Regions from separate parts of the Azospira sp. APE16 genome, predicted to be linked through region 4. Evidence: riboswitches for the same ligand, from Rfam matches in the RefSeq annotation. Region 4 holds a riboswitch; each other region holds the start of a gene.
The links. Region 4 has a riboswitch for cobalamin ahead of ACLSSQ_RS12400 (TonB-dependent receptor domain-containing protein). Riboswitches for the same ligand answer to the same signal wherever they lie in the genome.
Positions count from the first base shown of each region.

Region 1 (7,673 bases), 1.6 Mb from region 4:
CGCCCGGGTGAGGAGGAAGAGGAACACGGGCACACCGATGAGGGCGGTCAGCACCCCCACCGGCAGCTGCTGGGGCGCCGCCACGGTGCGGGCCAGGGTGTCGGCCAGGGCCAGCAGGGCGCCGCCGGCCAGGGCCGAGGCGGGCAGCAGCAGGCGCTGGTCGTTGCCCACCGCCAGGCGCACCAGATGGGGCACCACCAGGCCGACGAAGCCGATGGAGCCGGCAGTGGTGACGGCGGTGGCGGTGGCCAGGGAAGCCACCACATAGACCAGCCGACGCAGGCGCACCACGGCCACGCCGAGGGCCTGGGCCGTGGCCAGGCCCCGGGCCAGCAGGTTGAGTTCCCGGGCGAAGGGCAGGGCCAGCAGCAGGGCCGCCGCCAGGGCCAGCAGGGGCGGCCGGGCGTCGGTGGCCTGGGAGAGGTCGCCCATCAGCCAGTAGAGCATGCCGTGCAGCTTGTGCTCCGGCGCCAGGGACAGCATCAGGGCCACCAGGGCGCCGCAGCCGGCGGCGACGATGACCCCGGTGAGCAGCAGGCGGGTCTGGGTCCACGAGCCGTCGCCGTGGGCCAGGCCGAAGACCAGGAAAGTGGCGGCCAGGGCGCCGCTGAAGGCGAGGCCGTTGATGCCGAAGGCGGACAGCCCGAGCAGGATGGCCACCAGGGCGCCGACCCCGGCGCCGCCAGAGATGCCCAGCACATAGGGATCGGCCAGGGGATTGCGCAGCAGCACCTGCATCAGGCAGCCGGCCACCGCCAGCAGCCCGCCGCAGGCAAAGGCGGCCAGGGCCCGGGGCAGGCGCAGGTTATGCACCACCGCGTAGCCCGGCGCCTCGGCATCGCCGAGCAGCCCCTGCAGAACGGCGCCGGGGGGAATGCTGATGCTGCCCACCGCCAGGGCCACGACCAGGCTCACCCCGGCCAGCAGCACCAGCAGGGCAATGACGATCAGGGCGCGACGGCTGGAGGGCATGGTTGGTGAGTTATTTCGGCGTGTAGCGCAGGCCGACGAACAGGGTGCGGCCGGCGGTCATGAACTGGGTGTCGCCGCTGCCGCGGTAGAGCTCGTACTGTCGGTCGCCGATATTCTTGATCTGTCCTTCGATGGACCAGTCCTTGTCGAGGGGGTGGCGGACAAAGGCGTTGAACAGGCTGAATCCGCCCATGCGGCTCTGGTTTTCCTTGTCTTCGTAACGTGAGCCGACGCTCTTCATATCGCCACCGAAGGTCAGGTTGCCCAGTTTGTAGGAAAGGGCCAGGGTGAATTGTTCTTCAGCCCGGCGTCGCAGCACTTTACCGGTGATTTCGTCGGTGGGGCGCGTCAGGTCCAGCGCGGTGCTGACCGAAAGATCGTGCCAGGTGCCACGATAGGACCAGGTGCTGCCGGTGATCTTGGCCTTGCCGATGTTGTCCGGCGTGTTGCCCCAGTCGATCAGATCCGTGACCCGGTTGTCGTAGTAGACCACCCGCGCTTCGTGGCCGGTATTTTCCCAGGCCATGCCGATCTCGGTGTTCTTGGAGCTTTCCGGTTTCAGGTTGGGATTGCCGCCGAAGCAGCCCCAGATGGGGTAGCAGGTGGAGGGGAAGTAAAGGTCGTTGAAACTGGGTGCTTTGAACGCAGTGCCCTGGGAAATGAAGGCCCGCAGCTGTTCGGTGAACTGGTAGCCGTAGGCGGCGGACCAGGTGTCCTTGGCCCCGATGCCGGAAATGTGGTCGCGCCGGGTGTTGGCCTGGAGCCGGTGGTTGCCGAAGAGCTGGTTCCAGCCCAGCAGGTAGGAGTGGGTATCCCGGGATTTCAGGGTGTAGGTCTGGTTGGAGTCGATGGACTGCTTCTGTTCTTCCACGGCCACCAGCCAGCCCCCCAGCCGGGTAGTGATTTCGTTCTGCCAGGAGAGGGTGGTCTGGGTCGTCTCGTAGCGGCGCAGGGTGGCTGGCTCATAGGTGACGGCGGCATTCCGGGATTCCCCCATGCGCAGGGTGGAAGTCCAGTCCTTGAGGATGCGGTTGCGGCTGTAGATGTTCCAGGACGACAGGGAGGTCTTGGTCCGGTCGTCGAAATTGACGTTGCCGTCCATGTGATTGGTATTGTCCGTCTGCAGGTAGCTCATGCCGACTTCGTGGCCGACGGCAGGGCGGACCTGCAGGGAGGCCGAGGCAGCGCGGCTGGAATAACCGTCCTTGTCCGGATTGGAGAGCGGTCCCCGGGTGGCGCTGATGCCATCGCTGTCGAAGGTGCTGGCGGAGAGGGCATAGGAAATCAGCTGATTGCCACCGGAAATTCCGCCGCTGGTTTCCCGCGTGTTGTGGGAGCCAACCTTGGCGCTGAAACGTGGCGTCAATGGCCCTTGGCCGCGGGTGGTGAATACCTGGATGACGCCGCCGATGGCCTCCGAACCGTAGAGGGCCGAGGCCGGGCCGCGCAGGACCTCGACACGCTCGATCTCCTGGGCCGGAATCATGTCGAAGGGGGCCTCTCCCAGGGTGGCCGAAGTCAGGGGAATACCGTCCACCAGGAGCAGGGCATGACCGGAATTGGTGCCGCGGATGAAGAAAGAACTCTGCTTTCCCGGCAGCTGGCCTTCGGTGATGAAAATGCCAGGCACGCTCGACAGGACTTCGGCGAGGGTCACCTGCCCCTTTTGCTGGATTTCCTCCCGGGTGATGACGGTGGTGTCGGCCAGCAGTTCATTGGCTCGCATCGGTGTCCGGGTGGCGGTGACCAGCACGGGGTCCAGGGTCTGGGATTCGGCGTGGGCCGTCGGAAGTAGGGCCAGAGTCAGCGCCGCGGTCAGCGCCTGGTAACGGGATGTGGCTTGCATGATGGATTCCTTCTGCCATGCCCGAGCGTCCCCGCTGGGCAGGTTGCAATGAGGAAAGCAGGGGAGTGACAAGCGAGTGAGACGACCCGCTGCTTTCCAGCGATGCGCAAGGCCGGTATCCGGGCTCGGAAGTCTTGATCCATCGCCTTCCCGGGGGTGACCCAGTGGCATCGTGATGGACCCGCACTTCCTTACCGTTGCGGGGGCAGCACAGGCATTGCGCCGCTGCTGGCGGCGCGCACCTGTTTCCCGTTTAACCGCGGAGGAGGACTCCTCCCGCGGCACCTGACGCGGAGCGTTGTCCCTGGTGGAACAACGGGGGCGGATGGTACTCCATACCTGCCTGTATGGCGAGGCCGGCGCCTGGGCGCTTTGGCATAAAACACATTCAAAATATGGTCTTAGTCCTTGACCTTGCGTGTTTTTGGCCTCTATAGTTCGCGCCTATGACTAAGCAATTGGATGCCCTCGAGGGCAAGGTGGCGCAGGTGGTCAACCTCTGCCACAGCCTGCGGGCCGAGAACCAGGAACTGCGCGCCCGACTGGCCAGCGCGGAAGACGAGCGCCTGCGTCTGGTCGAGCGCATGGAGGCGGCCCGTGCCCGCCTCGAGGCGCTGGCCGAGCAGTTGCCGGAGGAGGGCAAGGCATGAGCGGCAATTTCATCGACGTGGCCATCCTCGGCCGCGAATACCGGGTGGCCTGTCCGCCCGGCGAACAGGAAGCGCTGCTGGCTGCCGTCGCCTATGTGGACCGCAAGATGCAGGACATCGCAGCCAAAAGTAAGACTGCTGCCGCCGAGCGCGTGGCGGTCATGGCGGCCCTGAATATCGCCCACGAACTGCTTTCCGCCGGGAAGGCGGAGAGCCCCGCAGAAAATCCTGAAACCCCCGTTGACGGCTCTGACTTTCAGCGTAGAATCGGAGCCATGGAAACACAGTTGGACGCGGCCCTCCAAGGCCAGGAACCCTTGTTCTGAAGCCTTCTTGGCCGCACCAGCAAAAGTTTCCGCCGATTGTCCCCTGCGGTGTTCGTCAAGGCCATATATTCCTTGAACCAATGCTAATTGGCATCGGCCGCGAACCACTCATCCGCTGTTGTGAGCGCCCTTCGTCGGGTGCACCTGATGCGGACGGCAAGCGACCACTCTGAACTCAGGTTCAGGATGCCGGCCTAACGGCACAGGCGGGGGCCTAATACAGCAGCGCGGTGCGAGCAATCCACCGCGCTGTTTCCTTTTGTGGCCCCTCTTTTCCCCTGTTCGCCCATGGCTTACTGGCTGATGAAATCCGAGCCGGACGAAGTGTCCATCGATGACCTAGCCCGTCTCGGCCGGGTGCCCTGGTTCGGCGTGCGCAACTACCAGGCCCGCAATTTCATGCGCGATGCCATGAAGCTGGGCGACGGCGTGCTCTTCTACCATTCCGGCTGTGCCGTGCCGGGCATCGCCGGCCTGGGCCAGGTGGCGTCCGCCGCCTACGCCGATGCCACCCAGTTCGATCCGGCAAGTCCCTATTTCGATGCCAAATCCTCGCCCGGGCAGCCCCGCTGGCTCAACGTGGATGTGGCCTTCGTCGCCCGCGGGCGCTTCGTGCCCCTGACCGAGCTGCGCTGCCATCCGGCCCTGGCGGCCATGGGAGTGCTGCAAAAGGGCAGCCGCCTGTCCATCACCCCGGTGACGGCGGAAGAGTGGCAATTCATTACCCGCAAGTTGATGGAGCTGAACGATGCTTTTTGATTTCTGGTGGCTGGCCTATGTGGGTCTGGGCCTCTTTGCCGGTTTCATGGCCGGCCTCCTGGGCATCGGCGGCGGCGCCGTGATGGTGCCCCTGCTGGCCATGATCTTCGCCGGCCAGCAGTTCCCGCCGGAGCAGATGCTGCACCTGGCCCTCGGCACCTCCATGGCCACCATCATCTTCACCGCCATTTCCAGCCTGCGCACCCACCACCAGCATGGCGCCGTGATGTGGGACACGCTGCGCTCCTTCACCCCGGGGGTGCTGGTGGGGACCGTGCTGGGCACCCAGCTCGCCGCGCGCATTTCCACCCAGGGCCTGGCCCTGTTCTTTGCCTGCTTCATTTCCTGCGTGGCGTTGCAGATGGCGTTGAACTTCAAGCCGAAACCCCACCGGGAACTGCCCGGCCCGGCCGGCCTGGGGCTGGCGGGCGGGGTCATCGGCGCCCTCTCTTCCCTGGTGGCCATCGGCGGCGGCTCCCTGACGGTGCCTTACCTGGCCTGGTGTAACGTGCCGGTGCGCAACGCCATCGGCACTTCGGCGGCCCTCGGCCTGCCCATCGCCTTCTTCGGCACCCTGGGCTACATCTGGAACGGCTGGGGCGAGGCCGGCCTGCCGGCCTGGAGCGTTGGTTACGTCTATCTGCCGGCCCTGCTGTGGGTGATGGCGGGCAGCGTGGTGGCGGCCCCGGTGGGGGCGCGTCTGGCCCATCGCCTGCCGGTGGCGACCCTGAAGCGGATTTTCGCCGGTGTGCTAGTGCTGCTGGCAGCCAAGATGTTGCATGGCGTCATGTAGATGGCGGCTTGCCGACCTTGATGCATATGGAAAGGGCCTGCGGGCCCTTTTTTGTTTTTGCGCCGCGACATACGGGCGGGTATGGAAATTTGCGTAACTGTTATATCATTGCGTAATCCATGTCCGTTCCCGGACGCAATACGGGTTTCCCACATTGGGGAAAACCCGCCGGGAGGGCTGGGTAGAGGGGGAGTCGGTCTTTTCTGCCGACCTAAACAAATACTCAAACTGAGGAGAACACTCGTGAGCAGCGCTGCCTACGAACGGATTCGCAACAATCCGAAGTTCGACAAGCTGGTTGCCACCCGCAGCCGCTTCGCCTGGACCCTGTCTGCCGTGGTCCTGATCCTGTACTACGGCTTCATGGCCGTGGTCGCCTTCAATCCCACCCTGCTGGCCTCGCCCCTGGGCGAAGGCCGTATCGCCACCATCGGCTGGCCCATCGCCGCCCTGATGATGCTGCTTTTCTGGGTCATGACCGGCCTCTACGTGCATCGCGCCAACGGCAAGTTCGACGAAATCAACGCCGAACTGATCAAGGAAGCCACCAAGGAGGCCCAATAATGCGTAACCTGTCCCGCTTCCTGCCCCTGCTGGGCCTGTTGCTGGCCGCCGGTGCCGCCTATGCCGGTCCCGGCACCGTCGGCGAGGCTGAAAAGCAGCCCCTGAACGTGGCTGCCATCGCCATGTTCGTGGCCTTCGTGCTGTCCACCCTGGGCATCACCTACTGGGCCGCCAACCGCACCAAGTCCACCGCCGACTTCTACACTGCCGGCGGCGGCATCACCGGTTTCCAGAACGGCCTGGCCATTGCCGGCGACTACATGTCCGCCGCCACCCTGCTGGGTCTGACCTCCATGGTGTTCGCCAAGGGTTATGACGGTTTCGTCTACATCGTCGGCTTCTTCGTCGGCTGGCCCATCATCCTGTTCCTGATGGCCGAGCGCCTGCGTAACCTGGGCCGCTTCACCTTTGCCGACATCACCTCCTACCGTCTCGATCAGAGCAAGGTGCGGACGGTGGCTGCCATCTCCTCCCTGACCGTGGTGCTGTTCTACCTGATCACCCAGATGGTCGGCGCCGGCCAGCTGATCAAGCTGCTCTTCGGCCTGGACTATGAGGTGGCCGTGGTCGTGGTGGGCGTGCTGATGATGGTCTATGTGACCTTCGGCGGCATGATCGCCACCACCTGGGTGCAGATCATCAAGGCCTGTCTGCTGCTTGGCGGCGGCACCCTGATGATGCTGCTGGCCATGTCCCACTTCGGTTTCGATTTCGAAACCCTGGTCACCAAGGCTACCGAAGTGCACAAGGACGGCACCAAGATCATGGGCCCGGGTTCCCTGCTGGCCGATCCGGTCAATGCGGTGTCCCTGTCCCTAGGCCTGATGTTCGGTACCGCCGGCCTGCCCCACATCCTGATGCGCTTCTTCACCGTGCCGGATGCCAAGCAGGCCCGCAAGTCCGTGTTCGTGGCCACCGGCTTCATCGGCTTCTTCTTCCTGGTGGTGGTGCTGCTGGGTATGTCCGCCATCGTTCTGGTCGGCACCAACCCCGAGTTCTTCGAAGGCGGCAACGTCGGCGGCAAGATGATCGGCGGCGGCAACATGGTGGCCATGCACCTGGCCAAGTTCGTCGGCGGCAACATCTTCCTCGGCTTCCTTTCCGCCGTGGCCTTCGCCACCATCTTGGCCGTGGTTTCCGGCCTGGCTCTGGCCGGCGCTTCCGCCATCTCCCACGACATCTACGCCAATGTGATCTGCAAGGGCAAGCCCAAGGGCGGTTCCGAACTGAAGGTGTCCAAGATCGCCTCCATCTTCATCGGTCTGGCTGCCATCGGCCTGGGCATCATGTTCGAAAAGCAGAACCTGGCCTTCATGGTCGGTCTGGCTTTCGGCATCGCTGCTTCTGCCAACTTCCCGGTGCTGATCCTCTCCATGTACTGGAAGGGTCTGACCACCAAGGGCGCCATTGCCGGCACCATCTGCGGCCTGACTGCCGCCGTGGTCTTCGTGGTGCTGTCCAAGGCCGTGTGGGTGACCGTGCTGGGCAAGGCCCAGGCCATCTTCCCCTACGACCAGCCGGCCCTGTTCTCCATGCCCCTGGCTTTCCTCATCGCCTTCGTGGTCTCCAAGCTGGATACCAGCGCCCAGGCCAAGCGCGAGGTCGAAGCCTTCGACGACCAGTACGTGCGTGCCCAGACCGGTCTGGGTGCCGCCGGCGCCAGCAACCACTAAGCGCTAGCTGCAGCGTCAGCGTCATAAAAAAGCCCCGGGAGTTTCCCGGGGCTTTTTCTTTTTGCCGTTGCCGGCGGCCAGCGCAGTTTG
Region 1 covers NZ_CP179682.1:344,789-352,461, forward strand. Annotated here, with positions in the region: gene ACLSSQ_RS01785 (FecCD family ABC transporter permease) at 1-972, opposite strand, end outside; gene ACLSSQ_RS01790 (TonB-dependent receptor domain-containing protein) at 983-2,818, opposite strand; cobalamin riboswitch at 2,911-3,122, opposite strand; gene ACLSSQ_RS01795 (hypothetical protein) at 3,265-3,468, shown strand; gene ACLSSQ_RS01800 (cell division protein ZapA) at 3,465-3,794, shown strand; RNA gene ssrS (6S RNA) at 3,832-4,011, shown strand; gene ACLSSQ_RS01810 (EVE domain-containing protein) at 4,083-4,553, shown strand; gene ACLSSQ_RS01815 (sulfite exporter TauE/SafE family protein) at 4,543-5,346, shown strand; gene ACLSSQ_RS01820 (DUF485 domain-containing protein) at 5,590-5,910, shown strand; gene ACLSSQ_RS01825 (cation acetate symporter) at 5,910-7,583, shown strand.
Region 1: linked by a shared signal. The riboswitch ahead of ACLSSQ_RS01790 (TonB-dependent receptor domain-containing protein) and the one ahead of ACLSSQ_RS12400 (TonB-dependent receptor domain-containing protein) in region 4 are both predicted to bind cobalamin.

Region 2 (7,673 bases), 1.7 Mb from region 4:
CCGTGACTGGTGCCGATGGCGATGGCCAGGGCGTCGCAGTTGGTGCGGGCGACGAAGTCGGCGGCCTGGTCCGGATCGGTGAGCAGGTCTTCCCGGGTCATGTGGCCTTCGGCGCCGTGGCCGTCTTCCTTGTCGGCCTTCATGGTTTCCAGGGAACCGAGCACGCCCAGTTCGGCCTCAACGGAGACGCCGATGGCGTGGGAGAACTTCACCACTTCCTGGGTCACGGCCACGTTGTAGTCGTAGGAGGCGACGCTCTTGCCGTCTTCCTGCAGGGAGCCGTCCATCATCACGGAGGAGAAGCCGGACTTGATGGCCGCCATACAGACGGCGGGGGACTGGCCGTGGTCCTGGTGCATCACCACGGGAATGTGGGGATAGGCTTCCAGGGCGGCAAGGATCTGGTGGCGCAGGAAGGCTTCGCCGGCGTATTTGCGGGCACCGGCGGAGGCCTGCATGATCACCGGGGCGTTCAGCTCATTGGCGGCCTCCATGATGGCCCAGACCTGTTCCATGTTGTTCACGTTGAAGGCGGGCAGACCGTAGCCGTTCTCGGCGGCGTGGTCCAGGAGCTGGCGCATGGATACGATGGGCATGGTGTTCCTCCAATGGGCAATGCGGTTTGTTCTGGCGTGATCGGCGCCCGCTGTCGTGGCGCTCGGGAAAGACCGTGATTTTATCGTGGCTTTGCCCCCCGGGCGAGTACTGCGACCGCCGGGCAGCAAAAGAAAGACAAAGGCCGCAACCAGGGCGCCGGAGACGCCCCAACCACGGCCCTCTTCGGGCAGGCATGCCTAGAAGCGGCGTTTTTCCTGGGCCCTGGCCTGGTGCTCGCTGAGAACCTGGCGCAGTTCCTCCTCCACCGGCTTTTCCCACTGGCCGTCGTACACCAGGTCGGCCAGGGGCAGGCGCTGGCGCCAGCCGGCGCTTTCCAGCTCCGGCTTTTCCTTGAAGTGGCTGACGTAGCCCAGACACAGGTAGGCCACCGGGATGATGCGCGGCGGCAGGCCCAGGATGTCGCGCAGGGCCTGCTGGTGGAAGATGGAGACCCAGCCCACCCCCAGGCCTTCGCTGCGGGCCGCCAGCCACAGGTTCTGCACGGCGCAGACGCTGGAATAGAGGTCCATGGCCTTGATGTGGGTACGGCCGATGACCACCGGGCCGGCCCGGTCCCGGTCGCAGGTGATGAGCAGGTTGATGGGCGCTTCCCGGATGCCCTCCAGCTTCAGTTCCTTGTAGATGGCCTGGCGCTCGCCCTCGAATTTCTCCGCCGCCTCCTGGTTGGCCTGCTGGAAGGCGGCGTGGATGCGGGCCTTGGTCTCCGCCTCACGCACCAGGAGGAAACTCCAGGGCTGCATGTAGCCGACGGAAGGGGCGAAGTGGGCGGCGGTGAGGACCCGGGCCAGCACCTCCTGGGGCACCGGGTCGGGCAGGAACTGGCCGCGCACGTCGCGGCGGGAGAAGATGGCGTGGTAGATGGCGTCCCGGGCGGCGTCGGAGAACTCGTGTTCGTTCTGGTAGCCGGCGAGGGAGATGACTTTGTTGACGGTGGGGTCGGTCTTCATGGAGTCCCCTTCTGAAGATCGGTGGCGGCGCGCCTGGCCGTGCGTGCCGAAAAGGGTCTCCTGGCCGGTCTTCTGACTCGGGATCACTCTGCGCCGGCGCCTTCCCGATCCGCGGATCAGTGGCATCTGCCGGCCCAGTCCCCCTCACAGCGTTGGGCACGTCGCGGAATGGGCGGCCCCAAGGCCTGCCGCACCGCGTTCCCGATTCTCCCTTGCGGGCACCCGGAGACGATTCGCCCCGGCGGACCGGGGCGACGGGAATTTTAACAGAGGCGGCGGAATCAGGCCCGAGGCCCGAGGCCCGCGAGGGCGCTATCAGGCCCGCAGGGGCGGCATCTGGTGCTCGCCGACGCGGACGATCTTCAGGGTGTTGGTGCCCCCCGGGGTGCCGATGGGCTCGCCGATGGTCAGCACGATAAGGTCGCCCTTGGCCACGGCGCCGTTCTGCATCAGCAGCTGCTCGGCTTCGTAGAGCAGCACGTCCCGGTCCGAATGCTGCTGGCTCATGAGCAGGGGCGTCACTTCCCGGTAGAGGGACATCTTGGTCTGGGCCTCCGCATCCGGCGTCAGGGCATAGACCGGCACGCCGCAGTTGAGGCGGCTCATCCACAGGGCGGTGGAACCGGATTGCGACAGGGCGGCGATGGCCTTCACCTTGAGGTGGTGGGCGGTCCAGATGGCGGCCATGGCCACGGACTGGTCGATGCGGGTGAACACCCGGTCGAGGAATTCCCGGTCCAGGGTCACCTCGGCGGAACGCTCGGCCTCGATGCAGACCCGGGCCATGGATTCCACGGTTTCCACCGGATAGCGGCCGCTGGCGGTCTCGGCGGAAAGCATCACCGCGTCGGTGCCGTCCAGCACCGCATTGGCCACGTCGGACACTTCGGCCCGGGTCGGCACCGGCGACTGGATCATGGATTCCATCATCTGGGTGGCGGTGATGGCCAGCTTGTTCTTCTCCCGGGCGTGGCGAATCATCTTCTTCTGCAGGGCCGGCACGGCGGCATCGCCCACTTCCACGGCCAGGTCGCCCCGGGCCACCATGACGCCGTCGGAGGCGTCAAGGATTTCATCCAGGGCCGCCACGGCCTCGGTGCGCTCGATCTTGGCGATGGTCAGGGCGCGGCTGCCGGCGGCCCGCATCAGCTGGCGCGCCATGTACATGTCGGCGGCGCTCTTGGGGAAGGAGACGGCGATGTAATCGACGCCGATCTGGGCCGCCGTCTTGATGTCGTCCATGTCCTTGGCGGTCAGGGCCGGGGCGGAAAGGCCGCCGCCCTGGCGGTTGATGCCCTTGTTGTTGGACAGCTCGCCGGCGTGGCGCACCACGGTGTGGATTTCGGCACCGATCACCCGCTCCACGTCGAGCACGATGCGGCCATCGTCCAGCAGCAGCACGGCGCCGGGCTCCACGTCCCGGGGCAGGTCCTTGTAGTCCAGGCCGACCCGCTCCTGGTTTCCCAGGGCACAGTTGGCGTCGAGGATGAACTTGTCGCCCCTCTCCAGCTGGATCTTGCCGTTCTCGAATTTGCCGACGCGGATCTTCGGTCCCTGCAGGTCCCCCAGGATGCCCACCGGCCGCCCCACCTTGGCGGAAATCTCGCGCACGGTGCGGGCCCGGGCCATGTGGTCCTCGGCGGTGCCGTGGGAGAAGTTCATGCGCACCACGTCCACGCCGGCGCGGATCAGGCGTTCCAGGGTGACGGGATCGGTGGAAGCGGGGCCGAGAGTGGCGACGATCTTGGTATGGCGGGCCATGGCGGGTTCCTGTTGTTGGTCTATCCGGCCATTCTAGCGCAGCCTCCCCGCCGTTGCTGGCCCCCAGGCCATTTCCCGGCGGCGGGGCGCTTCAGTAGTAGGCCTCGATGGCCGCCAGCGATTTGGCATAGGTGTGGCGGATCTGGGCCGGCTCGTAGCGGTGCTCCCGGCCCACCGGGCAGGCCAGCCGGGCCAGGCAGGTATGGCGGCAGGGCGAGGCGGGCTGCCGGCGCCAGGCGACGCAGGCAGCCAGGTCGAAACGGCCGCCGGCCAGGGCGCCGGCCGGGCAGGCCTCAATGCAGACCCGGGGCGCGCAGCTGGCACAGGGCGAGGTTTCCTGCAGGGGCGGCGTCGGCGGGAAGTCGCTGTCCGCCAGCAGGGCCGCCCGGTAGGCATACCAGGAGCCCCACTGCTGCCGCACCCCGACCATGAAGGGCGAGGGATGGTGCCAGCCCGCCAGCCGCCCCAGCTGCTGCAGCCCCACCGGCGCATCGCCGGGATAGAGCAGGAGGAAGTCCCGGCCGGGACAGACGGCGGCAAACCAGCGGCCCACGCTGGCAATGGTGAAGTCGTCGATGGGATGGTCCGAATCCAGCCCGGCGGCCTGCACCGCCTGCCACAGGCGGCGGCCGCCGTGGCCCAGCAGGATCAGCTGGCGCCGGCCGTGGCCCGGGGCTGCCCGCTCCAGGGAGGCGGCAACCTCCTCCGGCAGGGCCGCCACGTCGAAGACGGCCTGCAGGTTGAGGCCGGCCTCATCCAGCAGGCTGGCGTCGAACGGCTGGTGCGGGGAGAGCATCGCCCGCAACCTCAGTGGGAAACGCCGTCCCGCTGCACCACCTTGAGGAAGGTCAGCCAGATGATGCGGCAATCGAAGGCGAGGGAGCGCCGGCGCAGGTATTCCGCATCCAGAGCCACCTTCTGGGGAATGGGCAGCTCGTCCCGCCCGTTCACCTGGGCCCAGCCGGTAAGGCCGGGCACCAGCTCATGCACGCCGGCCTCGGTGCGCAGGGCGATCAGGTCGTCCTGGTTGTACAGGGCCGGCCGGGGACCGACGAAACTCATGTCGCCCTTGAGGATGCTCCACAGCTGGGGCAGCTCGTCCAGGCTGGACTTGCGCAGGAAGGAGCCCACCGGCGTCAGGTAGACCTTGGGGTCCGTCAGCAGATGGGTGGCCACCGCCGGCGTGCCCACCCGCATGCTGCGGAACTTGGGCATCTTGAAAATGCGGTTATGCCGCCCCACCCGGTCGCTCCAGTAAAGGACCGGCCCGGGGGAGGTGAAACGCACCAGCAGGGCCACCAGCAGCAGGGGCAGCAACAGCACGGCCAGGGCCAGCAGCCCGAGCAGGAGATCGAACAGGCGCTTCACGTCAGGATTCCATGCGACAGGAAAGAAGCATCAGAACGGCGTCACTCATGATGGTTGAGAGCCTTGAAACCGTGCTTCTTGACCAGTTCGTCGCGCTCGGCGCTCTTCAAGTCTTCGCGCACCATCTCGGCCACCAGTTCGGCGAAACTGGTCTTCGGCGTCCAGCCAAGTTTCTCCTTGGCCTTGGTAGGATCTCCCAACAGAGTTTCCACTTCCGTCGGACGGAAATAAGCGGGGTCTACGGCAACGATGCACTTGCCGTGAACGTCGTAGCCCTTCTCTTCAATCCCGCAGCCCTCCCAGCGGATCTGCATGCCCAGCTCCTGAGCAGCCGCATTGACGAAGTCCCGTACGCTGTATTGCACGCCAGTGGCAATGACGAAGTCCTCCGGCTTCTCCTGCTGCAGCATCAGCCACTGCATTTCCACATAATCCTTGGCATGCCCCCAGTCCCGCTTGGCATCCATGTTGCCCAGGAACAGGCAGTCCTGCAGCCCCAGCTTGATGCGAGCCAATGCCCGCGTAATTTTGCGGGTAACAAAGGTTTCGCCCCGATTGGGACTTTCGTGATTGAAAAGGATGCCGTTACAGGCATAAATGCCATAGGCCTCCCGGTAATTCACCACAATCCAGTAGCCGTAGAGCTTGGCCACCGCGTAGGGGCTGCGGGGATAGAAGGGCGTGCTCTCCTTCTGCGGAATTTCCTGCACCAAGCCATAGAGCTCGGAGGTGCTGGCCTGATAAAAACGGGTCTTTTTTTCCAGCCCCAGGATACGAATGGCCTCCAGAAGCCGCAGCACCCCGATTGCGTCAGAATTGGCCGTGTACTCCGGCTCCTCGAAACTGACGGCCACATGGCTCTGGGCCGCCAGGTTGTAGATTTCATCGGGTTGGGTTTGTTGGATGATGCGGATCAGGCTGGAGCTATCCGTCATATCACCGTGATGCAGAAAAAAGCACACCCCTGCCTCGTGTCGATCCTGGTAGAGATGATCGATTCGGTCCGTATTGAACAGGGAAGTGCGACGTTTCACGCCATGCACGATGTATCCCTTGTTCAGCAGGAACTCGGCCAGATAGGCGCCGTCCTGGCCGGTGACGCCGGTAATCAGGGCAACCTTTTGTTTTTCGACCATGTATGCAATTCCTTCAGGAACGGAGTGATTGGGTTGTCAGAAAATCCTGATAGGCCAGTTCCAGACCGGCTTTCAACGTAACTCTGGGCTGCCAGCCCAGGGTCAGCAGGCGGGTACTGTCCATCAGTTTTCGGGGGGCACCATCCGGCTTGCTGGCATCGAAGGCCACTCCACCGCCATAACCTACTGCCTGCGCCACGGCATGGGCCAACTCGGCAATAGTTACATCCTCACCGTAGCCGACGTTGATGTGGCTAAGCATGGCCTGGGTATGGGCTGCATAGGTTGTCGGCGGCAGATTCATCACGTGGACGCTGGCGGCCGCCATGTCATCGACAAAGAGGAACTCCCGTCGTGGGCTACCGCTTCCCCATACGGTAACGACGGCAGCCCCGGCAACCTTGGCTTCATGGAAACGCCGGATCAGGGCCGGAATGACATGGGAGTTTTCCGGATGGTAATTATCCCCGGGGCCATACAGATTCGTCGGCATGACACTACGGAAATCCACACCATGACTTACGCCGTACTGGCGGTTGTAGCTTTCACACAGCTTGATCCCGGCAATCTTGGCTACGGCATAGGGTTCATTGGTAGGTTCGAGCGGCCCGGTCAAAAGGGCCGCCTCGGTGATGGGCTGTTCGGCAAATTTTGGGTAAATGCAGCTTGAGCCGAGGAACAGCAGCTTTCTGACATCGCTGCGAAAGGCGGCATCAATGACATTGGCCTCAATCATCAGGTTTTCATAGATGAAGTCAGCCGGATAGGTGTTGTTGGCGTGAATGCCCCCTACCCTGGCCGCAGCCAGATAGACCTGGTCCGGACGCTCGCGGGCAAAAAAGTTACGTACCTGGGTCTGGTCCGTCAGGTCCAGTTCTGCATGACTGCGGGTAAGTATACGTTCCGCGGGATGGCCGGCCTGCAGCAGATGCCTGAGGATGGCACCACCCACCATGCCTCGATGGCCGGCGATGTAGATAAGGGGAAAACGGGAAGTATCGGGCATGGTTCAGGCACTCACCCGGCCGTAGGTATCCTGCAGCCGGACGATGTCGTCCTCGCCCAGGTAGTTACCGGACTGGATCTCGATGATCTCCAGTTCTTCCATACCGGGATTGTGCAAGCGATGGACCTCGCCGATGGGAATGTAGGTTGACTGGTTGGCCTCCAGGAGAAAGACCCGCTCGCCGCAGGTGACCTCGGCGGAGCCCTTCACCACCACCCAGTGTTCCGCCCGGTGGAGATGTTTCTGCAAGCTCAGGCTGGCACCGGCCTTGACACCGATACGCTTGACCTGGAACCCCTCGCCAACGTCGAGGCTGTCGTACCATCCCCAGGGGCGCGCCACCTTGCGGTGGGTAACGGCTTGGATACATTGACTGGCTTCGAGACGAGCCACCACTTCCCGCACCTGTTCGGCCCGATCCCGGTGTGCCACCAGGACGGCATCCGGTGTATCCACAATGAGCAGGTTTTCCGTTCCCAGCGCCACCACGGGACGATGGGGAGCATGAATAAAGGTGTTGTGAGAAGCATGAGCCAGCCCCTGGCCACCGACCCGGTTACCCTCCGCATCCGCCGGCAACAGGTCAGCTACAGCATTCCAGCTGCCCACGTCGCTCCACTGGCCGGCAAACGGGACCACGGCAACATCGTTGTGCCGCTCCATCACAGCGTAATCAATGCTCTGGGAGCGGCAGGCTGCGAATGTCTCGGCTTCAGGCCGAATGAAAGTGTAGCCCCCCGGCGCCACTTCAGACTTTGCCGCCCTCATGGCCTCCCGACAAACGGCAAGGATATCCGGCGCATGCTGCTGCAAGGCGGTCAACAAGGCATCGGCACG
Region 2 covers NZ_CP179682.1:853,935-861,607, reverse strand. Annotated here, with positions in the region: gene fba (class II fructose-bisphosphate aldolase) at 1-596, opposite strand, end outside; gene bluB (5,6-dimethylbenzimidazole synthase) at 795-1,565, opposite strand; cobalamin riboswitch at 1,610-1,806, opposite strand; gene pyk (pyruvate kinase) at 1,881-3,326, opposite strand; gene ACLSSQ_RS04300 (hypothetical protein) at 3,418-4,122, opposite strand; gene ACLSSQ_RS04295 (sugar transferase) at 4,134-4,694, opposite strand; gene gmd (GDP-mannose 4,6-dehydratase) at 4,736-5,830, opposite strand; gene fcl (GDP-L-fucose synthase) at 5,844-6,836, opposite strand; gene ACLSSQ_RS04280 (mannose-1-phosphate guanylyltransferase/mannose-6-phosphate isomerase) at 6,840-7,673, opposite strand, start outside.
Region 2: linked by a shared signal. The riboswitch ahead of bluB (5,6-dimethylbenzimidazole synthase) and the one ahead of ACLSSQ_RS12400 (TonB-dependent receptor domain-containing protein) in region 4 are both predicted to bind cobalamin.

Region 3 (7,673 bases), 1.4 Mb from region 4:
CGTCGCCGAAGTTGTCATCGTGCTTCTGCTTGCCGGCGGGGAACACGGGGGTGCCCAGGGTGGCGCCCTCGGCGGCGAACCTGAACTTGTCCCGGTACAGGTAATAGCCCTTGGCGATGCTGTAGCGCACCTCCACGGTCTTGTCGTCCAGGGCCCGGGCTTCGGGCTTGAAGGCCACCAGGGGATCGAGGAATTCCTGGGCGGCCACGGGCAGGGCCAGGCCCAGCAGGATCAGGCACGGCAGCAGCCGGCGCCACAACGGGGAAATCAGGGAAGCAATCACGGCGTCACTCGGGGCGGGTCTCGGTCACGACCCAGTTGAGGTAATCGGGCAGCCCTTCGGCCACGGGCCAGGCAACGATCTCCGGCACGTCGTAGGGATGCAGTTCCAGCAGGCGGGCCCGCAGTTCGGGGAAGCGGTCGGCGGCGGTCTTCAGCTGCAGGGGCGTCTCGGTGGCCATCTCCACCTTGCCCTGCCAGTGGTAGATGGAGGCGCAGGGCGCCAGCACGTTGGCGCAGGCCGCCAGACGGGCATCCACCAGGGCGGCGGCGAGGCGGGCGGCGGTTTCGCCGTCCGGGCAATTGGTCTGCACCAGCAGTACCGGGTTGGCTTTTTTGGAGGTGGTCATGGGGCCATCTTAGCCGAGAGCGGCGTTTCGCGTTTTGATCTGCCTGCGCCTGCCGCCATCTCAGCGCAGCAGGCGGCGCCGGGTCAGCACCAGGGCGACGAGGAAGGCGACGGCGGTGATGGCCAGCAGCACCGCCACGTGCAGCAGGGCATTGGCCGGCACCTGGCCCTGCAGCAGGGGCCGCACCAGTTGCACGGCGTGGGTCAGGGGCAGTGCCTCGGTCAGCCCCTGGACCAGGACCGGCAGCTGTTCCCGGGGGAAGAAGACGCCGGAAAGCAGCATGGTGGGGGTGATGAAGAGGGTGAAGTAGTACATGAAGAAATCGTAGGAGGGTGCCAGGGCATTGACGATCAGGCCCAGGGCGGCAAAGGCCAGGCCGGTGAGCAGGATCACCGGCAGCACTCCCAGGGCCAGGGGCGAATGGGAGAGACCGAGGACGAAGATCACCGTGAGGATGGCGCAGCCGGAAAGGAGGCTCTTGGTGGCGGCCCAGATCAGCTCGCCCAGCATCACGTCCTCCAGCTCCAGGGGGGCGTTGAGCATGGCCTCCCAGGTCTTCTGCACGTGCATGCGGGAGAAGGCCGAATAGAGGGCTTCGAAGGTGGCGGCGTTCATGGTGCTGGCGCACACCGTGCCGGCGGCCAGGAAGGCCACGTAGGAGGTGCCGGCCACCTCCGGCAGCATGCTGCCCAGGCCGTAGCCCAGGCCCAGCATGTAGATCAGGGGGTCGGCCAGGTTGCCCAGGATGGAAGGCAGGGCCAGCTTGCGCCAGACCAGGAAATTGCGTTGCCACACGGGGAACCAGCGGGCGGAAAGGCGGGGCGGCGCGTAGAGGGAAGCGGAGGAAGTGGCGGCATTCATGGCGCCATTATCCGGCCTTGGCGCCCGGAAGGTAAGCACCCCGGTCGGGGCGGGGCCGCCGACCGGGGGCAAACGGGCCTCGAACGGGCCTCAGCAGGCGCTGAAAACCGTCTCCGTACCTTGGTCCCAGCCATCCCAGAGGAAGTTGTCGGACTTGCCGTCGGCGATCAGGCGCAGGGCGTAGCGCACCTGCTCCTCGTAGAACTGACAGAAGGCGCCGGTCTTCTCCATGCCGCCGTTCATCTCGTTGGCCTCCGCCGGGCAGGGACTGCCGCAAAAGTGGCGGATGGGGCAGGAAGCGCAGGGCTCGAACTTATCCACGTCCCGTCCGGTGACTTCCTTGAAGGCTGGCGACTCCAGGGCTGCCGCCACGCCGTCGGTAAACAGGTTGCCGCCCTCGAAGGCCGGCAGGCCGATGAACTCGCTGCAGGGAAAGAGGCCGCCGTCCGCCGCCAGGGCGAAGAAAGCCCGGCCGCCGCCGCAGGGGGAGATGTCGCACATCAGGCGCCGCGCCGTGGGCGCCAGGATGGCCAGCAGGATGTTGGCGAAATTGGCCACCACCAGCTTGCGCCCGGTCTCCCGGTACAGCTCGTGGGTCCGCTCCAGGGCGGCAATGAAGGCCCGGGCGAAATCCCCGTCCACCGGCTTGACCCCCCGGGCGCCGGAAAGGGTGCAGCGCACCGCGTTGAGCATGCAGGTGGGCACCTGGTGGCGATGGAACAGCTCCACCATGTCCGTCAGGTGGGCCAGGTTCTCCGTGGTGCAGGTGGTGATGACGCTCCAGGAGCCGTAGCCCTGGAGCCGCTCCATGGCCCGCAGCACGTGCTGGTGCACCCCCTGGCCGGCCCAGGTGTGGCGGGTGGCGTTGGTGATGGGGGCGGTGGGACCGTCCAGGGAAAGGCCGATGCTGACGTTGCGCTGCATGAGGAAGTCGGCGGCGGCATCGGTGAGCAGGGTGCCGTTGGTCTGCACACCGAAGGCGAAATCGTCCTGGAACAGGTCGATGGCGGCGAACAGGGCCTCCCGGTTCATCAGGGGTTCGGCGCCGTGGAAGATGAGGCGGGGCTTGCGCGCCCCCTCGCCGCCGTCCATCACCGTGGCGAAGTATTCCTTCAGCCGCTGCAGGGCCCCCAGCAGCCGTTCCGCCGGCATGTCGCTGCCGTGGCGGCGCAGGGTGTCGGGGATGTAGCAGTAGGTGCAGTCCAGGTTGCAGCGTTCCGTCGGGTTCACATAGACGCCGGAGGGCTTCAGCTCGAAGCGCAGGGCGTGGATTTCCTGGGCGAACCTTGCCGCCTGGGCCTGGAAGCGCTCGGCCAGCTCGCTGCCGCACAATTCCGCCTCCACCCGGTCCTTGTCCACCAGGGACCAGAAGGCGGTTTCCGGGTGCAGCAGGGCCACGTAGCGCTCATGGCCGATGTCGTAGGGCTGCAGCCGGGGCAGATGGGGAGCCGGACCGTTCACTTGGCCGCCTTCCGATCCATCAGGACGTAGTGGGAGAGGCCGATGCCGTCCGGGTTGCAGGACTTGCGGCTGGCGATGACCGGGGCCGGGGCGGCGGCCTGGGTGGGCTGGACAGCGGCCTGCTGGGCAGTAGTGGCTTGGCTGGTAACTTGAGTGGTGGCTTTCATGGGGTCCTCCCGCGAAGGTATGAAAAAAAGCAAAAGGGCTCCGGCGGCCTGTCTCGAAAGAAACATGCCGCCGGAGCCCTTTGCCTGGAACTCCACGACTTCCGCCCGTCTTCTGGCTTACGGATCGACCGGTCCTGCTACTGGGTTCCCCCTTCCCGCCGCATTTGCTGCGGCAGTGGGTGGCGTGGAGAAACTGCACCACGCCGTGGAACGACCGTCCCCGATTACAGCGGCGGGCCCGCCACGGAGTTGCACCGTGTTCCGAAAGCGGAAGCCGAATGGGGGCGGATTCTGGCCGCCGGCCCGGGGAGGGTCAAGGCCGACGGCAGCTGGATTTGATCCAGGTAAAGCGCCTCTGTCCGGGGTCGGATTTTTGCCCGGCAGCCCTGCGCCTGCCTCCTTGCCCTGCCTCCTTGCCCTGCCTCCTTGCCCTGCCTCCTTGCCCTGCCTCCTTGCCCTGCCTCCTTGCCCTGCCCCCTTGCCCTTCCCCCTTGCCCTTCCCCCTTGCCCTTCCCCCTTGCCCTTCCCCCTTGCCCTTCCCCCTTGCCCTTCCCCCTTGCCCTTCCCCCTTCAGCGCCCGCCTCCGGGCCCGCCGATGGCCCGCAGGGGCGCCGCCGGGCGCGGTGCCTCGACGCCTGCGGCGGACTCCGGCTTTCTCTGGGCTGCGCCGCAGATGCGCTCCGGGTCCAGCACCTGGAGGATTTTTTCCCTGTCCGGCTGGCGCGGCTTGATGATGGCCTGCACGTAGCCGGCGTCCTGGCGGATCATCTCCGGGATCGGCTCCAGGCGCTCGGCGTCGAATTCGGGCACGGCATAGAGATCGTCCACCAGCAGCCCCATGAGGCCGTCCCGCACCCGCACCACGACGATCTGGCTGTGGTTGTCCACCTCCTTGGCCGGGTAGTTGAGAAGGAAGCGCATATCCACCACCGGTACCAGGGTGCCGCTGTCGCCGCCACCGCTCTGGAAGCTGATGACGCCGCAAAGATAGCGGCGGGAGCCGCTCATGGGGGAAAGCCGGGCCGGGTCCACCGCCTCCAGCACTTCGGCCGCCGGCAGGCCATACACCTTGTCGCCGACGACGAAGGTGGCCAGCTCCACGCTCTGCCCGCCCCGGGCGTGCAGGTCGCCGTAGCTGCCTTCCAGCACCGCCGGGCGCCGTTCCCGGGGGGCCGCGGCGGCACTGCCGTCGCCGACGGGGACGAACACCAGGGCCACCACGTCGTTGCTGTAGTCGCCGCTATTCTTGAATTCCCGGTAGCCGAAGGAGGCGGTGCTGCCGACGATCCAGGTGCGCCCGGCCAGCTGCACCACCCGGGAGCGGCCCTCGCCGTTGGCGGCGGCGAAGAGGCTCTTGTCCACCTCCAGCAGGCTTTCCGCCGGGAAGCGTTCGTCGGAGGAAGCGATGATGCGGCCGCTGCGCTCGGCGAAGACGGCGAAGGCCCCTGCCTGGGGCGGCAGGGAATCGGCCAGCATGGCGGCGAACTGGGGCGCTGCGTCGAAGACGATGCCGATGCCCCCCACCACCTTGGCCGGATCGTCGGGATGACGGATGGCGGCGTTGTAGACGTAGGTGGGGCGGCCGCCGTAGAGCCAGCTCTTCTCGAAGGGGGAGACGCAGTAGTGCTGGGTGCTGGGCAGGTAGAAGACGGACTGGACCCAGCCCGCATCCACCTTCTTGCCCACCAGGTTGAGGCTGTCGCCGTGCAGGTTGGAAGCGGCGACGATGGTGCCGGAAAGGTCGTACACGAAAAGCCGGGAATAGACGGTGTACAGGCTGTTGATGTATTCCAGGATGCCGGCCATGGCCTGGGCCTCCGCCTCGCCGGGACGGCCGGCGGCCATGCTGCGGCGCAGGGCCGAGGTAAGGGCCCACCAGCGGCAGTCGTTGGCCCGCTCGTAGAGGTTGCGGTCCATGATGTCGATCATCAGGCGGGAGATGAACTGCACGTCCTGCAGGCTGGAGGAGATGGCGGTCTGGTAGAGGTCGGCGATGGAGCGGGCGAAGAGGTCGCTGGTGCGGTCGCCGGTCTCGGAAATCTGCTGCAGCACGGATTTGAGCTTGAGCAGGTCGCCCCGCTTGTCGGCAGCCATGATCTGGCCGTTCCACACCACCCGGCGCAGGGAGAGGTTGATGCCCTCGGCGCCCCGGGCGATGTCGGCCAGGGCCGGGCAGAAGGTGTCGGCGTGGGCCAGCACGCCCTCCAGCACCTCCGCCGGCAGGCTCTCGGCAGCCTGGCCCAGGCCGGCGCGGAAGGCGGAGCTGACCGGCACCATGACATGGCCCACCCAGCCGGGCCCGACGTAGCCCTGGTAGCCCCGGGTAGGGCAGGTCCTGGCCAGGTACTCGCGGCCGCCCCAATCGACGATGCGGTAATCCGCATCCCGCACCTGCTCCAGGCGGCGGCCCAGGGGCACGTGGTCGGCATCGCTGGAGGCGATCACCGTGCCCTGGGCGTCCAGCAGCAGCATCACCGAACGGTCCTCCCGGCGACGCAGGTTGCGGAAGATGCTCTCCGTCTCGTCGGCGAAGCGGAAGCACAGGCACAGCACCCCCAGGGGCTCGCCGCTATCGCCGTCGTCGATGCGCTGGGAGTAGATGAGGGCCCGCTCCAGACCGGGGCGCAGGTCACTGGCGCGGAAGGTCTCCACATAGCCGTCGGTGTGCAGGGTCTGTTGCAGCAGGGGGTCCTGGGAGAAGAGCACGGGGCTGGCGCCGTCCAGGTGGGCGATGACCCGGCCGTTGAGGTCCAGCACCAGGATTTCGTCGTACACCGTGTATTTGTCCCGGTACTCCTGCAGGCGGCGCAGGATGCGGGCCTTCTCCCCTTCCAGGGTCTCCTGGTCCGGCGCCTCCTTGCGCTGGCGGATGAAGTCCCGGATATCCTCGTCCGTGGCCAGGAAACCCACGTCGGCGGTGCGCTCGTAGAGGTTGCGGATCAGGATGTCCACCGCCACCTGGGCCTTGGAGCCGATTTCCAGCACCACCTTGCGGATGTTCTCCTGCACCAGGTTCTCGATCAGCTGCCGCTCCAGGCGGCCGAAGCCCTCCCGGGTGGCGCCCATGGTCGGCAGGATGGTCTTGGCCTCGGCCGGGCAGTTCATCTTGGCCGTGGCCTCGATCATCCCCCAGGTAAAATTGAGGTTCTCCAGCTGCTTTTCGCACTGGGCGACGCTGCGCATGAAGGGGATGAAGGCCTCCACCAGGCCCTGGTTGTCGTCGTGCATGGCACTCCTCCTAGGATGGCGCCGGCGGTGGGCGTGAGGGCCCCTGCCAGTCGGAATACGGGAGGTCGTGCGGTGGTGGTCGGGCCTTATGGAGAACGACAGGCAGCGGGCTGGCCCTGGGCCGCTGCCGGCGCCCGGGTCGATGCCCGGGTCATGGGTGGGGAGATTGTAGCGTGAAGCCCGGCTTTGCATAGCCCCCGGGAATTCCCGGGGCCGGGGGCGGCCCTCAGTCCCGCAGTTCGCGGCCGGTGAGCTTGATGAAGACGTCTTCCAGGTTGGCCGCCCGGTGCACGTAGTGCAGGCCAGGGGCGGCGGTCAGGGCCTCCAGCAGGGACGCCGGCTCGCGGCAGTAGAAGAAGGCCGTCTCGCCGGAGATTTCGCAGCGGTCCGCCAGATGGCCGTGACCCTCGGCCCAGGCCGGGGCGTTTTCGCCGTAAACCTCCACCACCTGGGGCTCGATGTGGCTGGCGATCAGTTCCCGGGGGCTGCCCTGGGTAATCAGGCGGCCGTGGTCGAGCACCGCCAGCTGGTGACAGAGGCGTTCCGCCTCGTCCATGAAGTGGGTGGTGAGGATGAGGGTCTTGCCCCGGGCGGTGAGGGCCTTGAGGCGCTCCCAGATGAGGTGCCGGGCCTGGGGATCGAGGCCGGTAGTGGGCTCGTCGAGGAAGACGATGTCCGGGTCGTTGACCAACGCCCGGGCCAGGGTCAGGCGCCGCTTCATGCCGCCGGAGAGGCTTTTCAGGGGCGACTTTTCCTTGCCGCCGAGGCCGGCGAATTCCAGCAGCTCGGGAATGCGGGCCAGCACCGTGGCGTCGCTGAGGCCGAAGTAGCGGCCGTACACCAGCAGGTTCTCGGCCACCGTGAAATCCGGGTCCAGGTTGTCGAACTGGGGCACCACGCCGGTCCGCAGACGGGCTTCCCTGGCCGCTTGCGGCACGGGCAAGCCGTTCAGCCGCACCACGCCGGACTCGGGAGCCGTGAGGCCGAGACAGCAGCGCAGGGTGGTGGTCTTGCCGGCGCCATTGGGCCCGAGCAGGCCGAAACAGGTGCCCGGCTCGACGGCAAAGGAGACGCCGTCCACGGCGGTGAAATCGCCGTAGCGCTTGACCAGGGATTCGACGATCAGAGGTTGCACAGGAGCCCTATCCATTTCTGTTTGAGCCCTGCCCGGGAAGGCAGGAGGGATGCCGATCTCCAGCCAGGCAAGGCGGAGATGCCCGTCCTTGCTGGCTGCCACGGCATGGGTTGGTCAGTGTTTCCAGGCGCGGGTGATGATGTCTTTCAAGACGTGCAGGCGGCGGTGGAAGAAATGGTCCGCCCCCGCCAC
Region 3 covers NZ_CP179682.1:159,715-167,387, reverse strand. Annotated here, with positions in the region: gene ACLSSQ_RS00835 (protein-disulfide reductase DsbD) at 1-283, opposite strand, end outside; gene cutA (divalent-cation tolerance protein CutA) at 288-629, opposite strand; gene ACLSSQ_RS00825 (ABC transporter permease) at 690-1,490, opposite strand; gene cbpB (peptide-modifying radical SAM enzyme CbpB) at 1,581-2,951, opposite strand; gene cbpA (modified peptide precursor CbpA) at 2,948-3,118, opposite strand; cobalamin riboswitch at 3,226-3,381, opposite strand; gene ACLSSQ_RS00810 (chemotaxis protein CheW) at 3,689-6,346, opposite strand; gene ACLSSQ_RS00805 (ATP-binding cassette domain-containing protein) at 6,573-7,496, opposite strand; gene ACLSSQ_RS00800 (alpha/beta hydrolase) at 7,596-7,673, opposite strand, start outside.
Region 3: linked by a shared signal. The riboswitch ahead of cbpA (modified peptide precursor CbpA) and the one ahead of ACLSSQ_RS12400 (TonB-dependent receptor domain-containing protein) in region 4 are both predicted to bind cobalamin.

Region 4 (7,673 bases):
AGGGAGAAGCGCCTACGCCGCTGCAGCAACCGCATCGTCGGCCTCCGTCTGCAGGTGGTGGGGGAGGGCCTGGCCGCTTTCCGCCAGGGTCAGTTCGGCGGCGTGGGCCATTTCCCGCACGTCGGCCCGCACCCAGCGTTCCCGGGAGAGGGCCAGCAGATAGGCGAGGACCCCGGCGCCCAGGCCGGCCACGGTGGCGGTGAAGGCGGTGACCATGCTGCCGGCCATCTTGGGGATGTTGCCTTCGGCCAGAGCGGCCAGGGAAATGCCCATGGGGATGAGGGTGCCCATGAGGCCCAGGGCCGGCCCCACCTTGATGACGAAGCGGATGCGGTCCAGGCGCCGCGACAGTTCCAGTTCCTCGGCCTGCAGTAGCCGTTCCACTTCGATCTCCAGGCGGCGCGGATAGCCCTTCAGGCGGTGCCGCAGCTGGCCCAGGCGCAGCTTGAAGCTTTCCACCTCCGGCAGATGGCCGCGGCGCCGCTGCCAGGCGTCGAACAGGGTGATGCCCAGTTGCAGGGGCACGTAGGCCACCAGCAGGGCGCAGCCGCCGATCACCGGCAGGTAGAGGGCGGTGGAGACTTGGTAGAGCAGTTGCTCGATGAGGGTGACGATTTCCATGATGGCTCCCAGGGTCAGAACGAGGCGCTCAGCTCGATGAAGGCATTGCGGCCGGGCATCTGGTAGTACTCGTAGTAGGTCTTGTCGAAGAGGTTGTTGATGCCGGCGCTGACCTTGAAATTCCTGTCGAACTGGTAGCTCAGCTTGAGGTTGGCCAGCCAGTACTTGCTGACGCCGCCGTAGACGTTCTTGATGACGTCGCTGTTGTCTTCCTTGCTGAACTGCTCGCCGGTGTAGGCGGCGGAGAGGTAGGCGCGCCACTGTTGCCACTGGGCGTCCAGGGCGAAGTAGGCGGTGTTCTTCGGCACGTAGCGCAGGCGCTTGCCCTGCAGGCCGGTGCCGCTTTCGTCCCGGGTGATCTGGCTGTCGGTCCAGGTGTAGCTGGCGGAGGCCCGCAGCCAGGAGGCGAGGGGCATTTCCGCCGCCAGTTCTATCCCTTCTACCTTGGCTTCGCCGGCATTTGTGGCCACGGCGAAGAAGTCCACGTCGGCCAGGCTGCCGCTGTAAGGGCTGAGTTTGCGGTAGATCATGTCCTGCAGCCGGGTGCGGTAATAGGTGGCTTTGGCCGAGCCCTGGCCGGCCAGGGCTGTCTCGACGCCCAGGTCCCAGGAGGTGGAGGTTTCCGGCTTTAGATCGGGATCGGCCACCAGCAGGCGGCGGCTGCTGATGCTGGGCGTGGCATACATCTCATAGTTGGAGGGGGCGCGGAAAGCCTTGCCCAAGGAACTGCGCAGGCTGGTGCCCGGGGTTAATCGATAGACTGCCGCCATTTTGGGAGAGAAGGCGGATTTGGTACGTTCCTGCATGTCCAAGCTGCCTGTCAGTGTTCCAACATATCGCTGCATCTCCCCTTGGGTGCTCCAGCGGTCATGGCGTCCGCCCAGATAAAGTGTGAGGTCGTCACCAAGGAAAATCTGATCTTGCAGGAACAGTGAGTTGGTACTGCTACTCCCATCGGATTGCTCATTGATGGCGCCGGTGGTGCTGTCCGGGGTGCGCCAGTTCGATAGTTGGTATACCTTGCGGTGCAGCTTGGCCCGGTTGGAGGCGATACCGATGATCAAGTATTGGTTGCTACCCACGGCAAAACCCAGTTGGGCCGATGCATCCAGGGTGGTGTTGGGAGTGCTGGTACGGGTGCCCGGGCCGCCATCGAAGGTGGCACCGCCACCGGAACCGACATAGAAAGCCTCCCGGTCGAAGTAGCCCACATTGGCCTTGAGGTCGTAGCCGTTGCCCAGCTTGCCGTCGAAACCGGCGAAATAGCGGGTCTCCTGGCGGTAGTTGGGATTGCTGGAATTCCAGAAGCTCGATTCCTTGATGCTGCCCAGCTTGTCGCCGTTGATGGAGACGTTGCTGGCGGGCAGGGCGAGGGGAGCGCCGTTCTTGCTCAGGTAGTTGTTGAAGCGCTCGAAGCCGATGCTGCTTTCGCTGCGGTTGAAGCCGGCGAAAAAGCGGGACTGGGCATCCAGGCTGTAATAGACCTTGGCATGCAGGTTGTTGGCGTGGGAGGAAATGGCGCCCTGGTCCCCCACCACATAGGCCTTCTTGCCATCCACCGTGGTGGTGGCCCGGCCGCCCTGGACCGCGTTGGCGCCGCTGCCGGTGGTGCCCACCGGCAGCACCACCAGGTCGCTGCCGGCGAAACCGGCCATGTCCTCGTAGCCGAAGCCCAGGGTGGCGGCCACGCCGTTGTCCCACTTGTTGCGGTAGCTGGCTTCCACCGCATTGCGCTCGCCGTCGCCGAAGCCCCGGCTGACCTTGACCCGGGTTTCCTGCTTGGTGGGCACCTTGGTGATGACATTGACCACGCCGCCCATGGCGTCGCTGCCGTAGAGAGCCGAGGCGGAGCCGGGCACCACCTCGATCTGTTCCACCTCTCCCATGGGAATGCCCATCAGGCTGGCCAGGCCGCCGGCGTTGCCGTCGGAGAGACTCATGCCGTCCACCATCATCTTCACCCGGCCGTCGGAGAGGCCGCGGAAGGAGACGATGGGGGCGGTGTTGATGCGGGTGCTGGTGCCCAGGCCGTTACGCATGTAGAAGCTGGGCACCTTGGCGGTAAGGGCGTCGCCGATGCGCATGGCGCCCGAGGCGTCCAGCTTGTCGGTCGTCACCACGGTGACGGCGGCCGGGGCCTCCAGGGTGGTCTGCTCGATGCGCGAGGCGGTCACCACCACGCTGCCCAGTTCCGTCTCGCCCTGCTCTCCGGCGGCCAGGGCGGCCTGGGAAAAGAGGGCGGCGATGGCGGCGGCCAGGAGGCGCCGCGGTTGTTGGTTGTTGATGCTCCCCATGTTGCTGTCTGACTCCAGTCGATGGCTACCAACCGGGCTTCGGGAAACGGGGGCACAAAGGATGAGGCGCGACCGCCGGCCCGAGGGCAGGCGGCAGAAACTCGGCTCAGAGGGAAAGGCCGGCGCTTCGATTCATGCTCCGCTCCGTCCGCAACCCCGCGGTCGGTGGCAGGTTCGTGCCGGCACCGTCCTCCATGGACGGCGGGCACGCAAAAATCAAAGGCCGGTCTCCGGGCTCGCCAGTCTTGATGTTCCGCCTTCCCAAGCCAGTCGCCGGCCCCGGTGAGGGGGCGACGGGCTGGCTCAGTGGCTGGCGCTCCGGGGAGGAGGGCCGTGGAACATCCGCACTGGCTTACCGTTGCGGGGGCAGCCGAAGCTTGGGGCCGTGATGGCCGTTACTTCGTTCCCGTTTCACCCGGCGGCTGCTGCCGCCGGACACCTTTGACTGCTAATGGCTCCCTGGGGAGCCGGGATCGCAACTGCAGGCGATCAGGAGCGCGATCATACCCCCAATCCCCTCTATGACAAAAGTCTGCGTCCTGGGCTGCCCCATCCCCGCCAGAGGCCGGGGCAGCGTCCAGGGCACGACGCCGCTGGTTGCCGCCCGGCTCAGTCCCAGGCCAGGGCGCCGCCGGTCTGGTACTCGGTGACGCGGGTTTCGAAGAAGTTCTTTTCCTTGCGCATATTGGCCTGTTCGTCGAGCCAGGGCAGCACGTTCTCGGCGCCGGGGAAGGGCTCGGCCAGGCCCAGCTGGCGGGCGCGGCGGTTGGCGATGAAGCGGAACTGGTCCCGGTGCAGGTCGGCGTTGTAGCCCAGGATGGGCTCCCGCAGGATGTAACCGGCGTAGGCCGACTCGGCGGCTTCCGCCTCTTCCCACAGGGCCTTGACCTGGACCGGGTCCAGGGTCAGGTTTTCTTCCTGCAGGAGCTGGCGCACCACCCGGATGCCGAAGGCGCAGTGCAGCACCTCGTCGCGCATGATGTACTGCAGCTGCTCGGCGGTGCCCTTCATCAGGCCCCGGCGCTGCAGGGCGAAGATGGGGGTGAAGCCGTTGTAGAACCAGCAGCCTTCGAAAATGCCGGCGAAGAAGAGGTAGGAGAGGGCGAATTCGTGCAGGTTGTCCCGGTCCGTCAGGTCGAAGTCGGAACGCATCACCCGCTCCAGGCGGCGGTTGGCCAGGGCGATCTTGCCGTGGATTTCCGGCACCACCCGGTAGCGGTTGTAGATTTCCTTCTGGTCCAGGCCCAGGCTTTCGATGCAGTGCTGGTAGGTCCAGGTGTGCAGGGCCTCTTCATAGACCTGGCGGGCCTGGTAGATCTGCAGCTCCGGCGCGCTCATCTTCTCCATCACCGCCAGGCCGATGTTGCGCATGGCCAGGATGTCGGAGGTGGTGAGGTAGGACAGCACGTTCTCGAAGACGTGGCGCTCGGCCGGCGTCAGCTTGTGGTTGTAGTCGTGCACGTCCTGGGCCATGGAGATTTCCAGGGGCGTCCAGTGGTTGCGGTTGGCGTTGAGGAAGAACTCCCAGGCCCAGGGGTACTTGAAGGGCGCCAGCTGGTTGATGTCGGCCTTGCCGTTCACCACCCGCTTGTCTTCCGGGTTGATGGGGGCCAGGGAGATGCCGCCGGCAGGCAGGCGGGGCGCCGCTGCCGGGGTGGTGCCGGCCAGGGGCGACGCCGTTCCTGCCTGGGCGGGCAGGGGGGCTGGGGATGCTTGCCGGGCGGGCGTTGCAGCCGGGGTAGGCTGGGCGGCGGTGGGTGCGTCGTCCCAGTCGTCGAAACGCAGTTGGCTCATTGGCAGGCCTCGCAATCCGGGTTGTCGATGGAGCAGAACTTGGGCTCGGGCGCGGCGGGGGCGGCGGCCCGGTCCACCGGGGAACTGGTCTTTTCCATGGCGGTGGCGCCCAGGGTGCGCAGGTAGTAGGTGGTCTTCAGGCCCTGGGTCCAGGCCAGCTTGTAGATCTCGTCCAGCTTCTTGCCGGAGGGGGCAGCCACGTAGAGGTTGAGGGACTGGGCCTGGTCGATCCACTTCTGACGGCGGGCGGCGGCCCGGATCAGCCAGGTGGGGTCGATCTCGAAGGCGGTGGCGTAGCGGGCCTTCAGCTCGTCCGGGATGCGGTCGATGGGGCCGAGGGAGCCGTCGAAATACTTGAGGTCGGAGATCATCACCTCGTCCCACAGGTTGAGGGCCTTCAGGTCCCGCACCAGGGATTCGTTCACCACCGTGAATTCGCCGGAGAGGTTGGATTTGACGTAGAGGTTCTGGTACTCCGGCTCGATGGCGGCGGAGACGCCGATGATGTTGGAGATGGTGGCCGTGGGCGCAATGGCGACGCAGTTGGAGTTGCGCATGCCGACCTGGGCGATGCGCTCGCGCAGGGCGTCCCAGTCCAGGGTGGTGCTGCGGTCCACTTCCACATAGCCGCCCCGGGCATCTTCCAGCAGCTGCAGGGAGTCGATGGGCAGGATGCCCTTGTCCCACAGGCTGCCCTTGAAGCTGGAGTAGCGGCCCCGTTCCTCGGCCAGGTCGGTGGAGGCCCAGTAGGCGTGGTAGCAGACGGCTTCCATGGAGCGGTCGGCGAATTCCACGGCGGCCTCGGAGGCATAGGGCAGACCCAGGCGGTGCAGGCAGTCGGAGAAGCCCATGATGCCCAGGCCCACGGGGCGGTGCCGCACGTTGGCGTTGCGCGCCTTGGGGGTGGCGTAGAAGTTGATGTCCACCACGTTGTCCAAGAGGCGCATGGCGGTGCGGATGGTGCGTTGCAGCTTGGCCTGGTCCAGCACCAGCTGGCCGTCCACCAGGATCAGGTGGGCCGGCAGGTTCACCGAACCCAGGTTGCACACGGCGGTCTCGGAATCGGAGGTGTTGAGGGTGATCTCGGTGCACAGGTTGGAGCTATGCACCACGCCCACGTGCTGCTGGGGCGAGCGCAGGTTGCAGGCATCCTTGAAGGTGATCCAGGGGTGGCCGGTCTCGAACAGCATGGTCAGCATCTTGCGCCACAGCTGCACGGCGGGAATGCGCTTGAACAGACGGATTTCGCCCCGGTCGGCCTTGGCCTCGTAGGCGTTGTAGGCGACTTCGAATTCCTTGCCGAACTTGTCGTGCAGGTCGGGCACGTCGCTGGGGGAGAAGAGGGTCCACTCGCCGCCGTTGATGACCCGCTGCATGAACAGGTCGGGAATCCAGTTGGCGGTGTTCATGTCGTGGGTGCGGCGGCGCTCGTCGCCGGTGTTCTTGCGCAGCTCGAGGAATTCCTCGATGTCCAGATGCCAGGATTCCAGATAGGCGCAGACGGCGCCCTTGCGCTTGCCGCCCTGGTTCACGGCCACGGCGGTGTCATTCACCACCTTGAGGAAGGGGATGACGCCCTGGCTCTTGCCGTTGGTGCCCTTGATGCGGGCCCCCAGGGAACGCACCGGGGTCCAGTCGTTGCCCAGGCCGCCGGCGTACTTCTGCAGCAGGGCGTTTTCCTTGATGGACTGGTAAATGCCTTCCAGGTCGTCGGAGACGGTGGTGAGGTAGCAGGATGAGAGCTGGGAGTGCCGGGTGCCGCTGTTGAACAGGGTCGGCGTGCTGCTCATGAAGTCGAAGGAGGAGAGCAGGTTGTAGAACTCGATGGCCCGGGCTTCCCGGTCGATCTCGTTGAGGGCCAGGCCCATGGCCACGCGCATGAAGAAGGTCTGGGGCAGCTCGATGCGGCGCTCGTCCACGTGCAGGAAGTAGCGGTCGTAGAGGGTCTGCAGGCCCAGGTAGTCGAACTGCAGGTCCCGCTCGGCCTTGAGGGCGGCGGCCAGGCGTTCCAGGTCGTAGTCCTTGAGGCGGGCATCCAGCAGCTCGGCGTCCACGCCGGTGCGGATGAGGCCGGGGAAGGCTTCGGCGTAGCGGGCGGCCATGGCCTCCTGGCTGGCTTCCTCGCCCAGCACTTCGACGCGCACGCTGCTCAGCAGCAGGCGGGCAGCCACCTTGCTGTAGCCCGGCTCCCGCTCGATCAGGGTGCGGGCGGCCAGTACCAGGGACTGGCGCACGGCGGCCAGGGGCACACCGTCGTAGAGGTTGTGCAGGGCTTGCTCCAGCACCGTTTCGGCAGCCACGTCGGCCAGGCCCTGGCAGGCTTCCCGGCATTGCTGCAGCAGGGCGGCCCGGTCCAGGGGGAAGCGGTGGTCGCCGTCCACCACGTGCAGCAGGGGGCCGGCGGCAGCGGGGGCGGCCGCCGCCTGGGCGGCCCGTTCGGCAGCCCGCTTTTCACGGTACAGCACGTAGGCCCGGGCCACGTCGTGCTCGCCGGAGCGCATCAGGGCCAGTTCCACCTGGTCCTGGATGTCTTCGATATGCACCGTGCCGCCGCCGGGCAGGCGCCGGGTGAGGGCCTGGACGACGATGGCGGTGAGGCGGGAGACCAGGTCCCGCAGGCGGGCCGAGGCGGCGCCCTGGCTGCCGTGCACGGCCAGGAAGGCCTTGTTCATGGCGACGGAGATTTTTTCCGCATTGAAGGGCACCACCGAACCGTTGCGGCGGATGACCTCGAAGGACTGGGCCCGGCCAGCCAGATCGGCGGCGTTGGGCAGGCTGTCGTCCAGATTGTCGGAGGGCAGGTGGGATGACGCTTGGTGGGTGGCGAAGAGGCCGGCTTGCATCGTGCAACTCCCGTTATCAACGGAACGGGGGCCCAGGGCGGCGGGACTGCCGAGGCGCCGGCGGGCACGCCCATGGCGGCCGACAGCGGACAATCCCGATCCACCGGGGGGCACCCCGCCC
Region 4 covers NZ_CP179682.1:2,578,902-2,586,574, reverse strand. Annotated here, with positions in the region: gene ACLSSQ_RS12410 (DUF2149 domain-containing protein) at 1-35, opposite strand, end outside; gene ACLSSQ_RS12405 (MotA/TolQ/ExbB proton channel family protein) at 13-621, opposite strand; gene ACLSSQ_RS12400 (TonB-dependent receptor domain-containing protein) at 636-2,915, opposite strand; cobalamin riboswitch at 3,119-3,373, opposite strand; gene ACLSSQ_RS12395 (ribonucleotide-diphosphate reductase subunit beta) at 3,525-4,709, opposite strand; gene ACLSSQ_RS12390 (ribonucleoside-diphosphate reductase subunit alpha) at 4,706-7,552, opposite strand.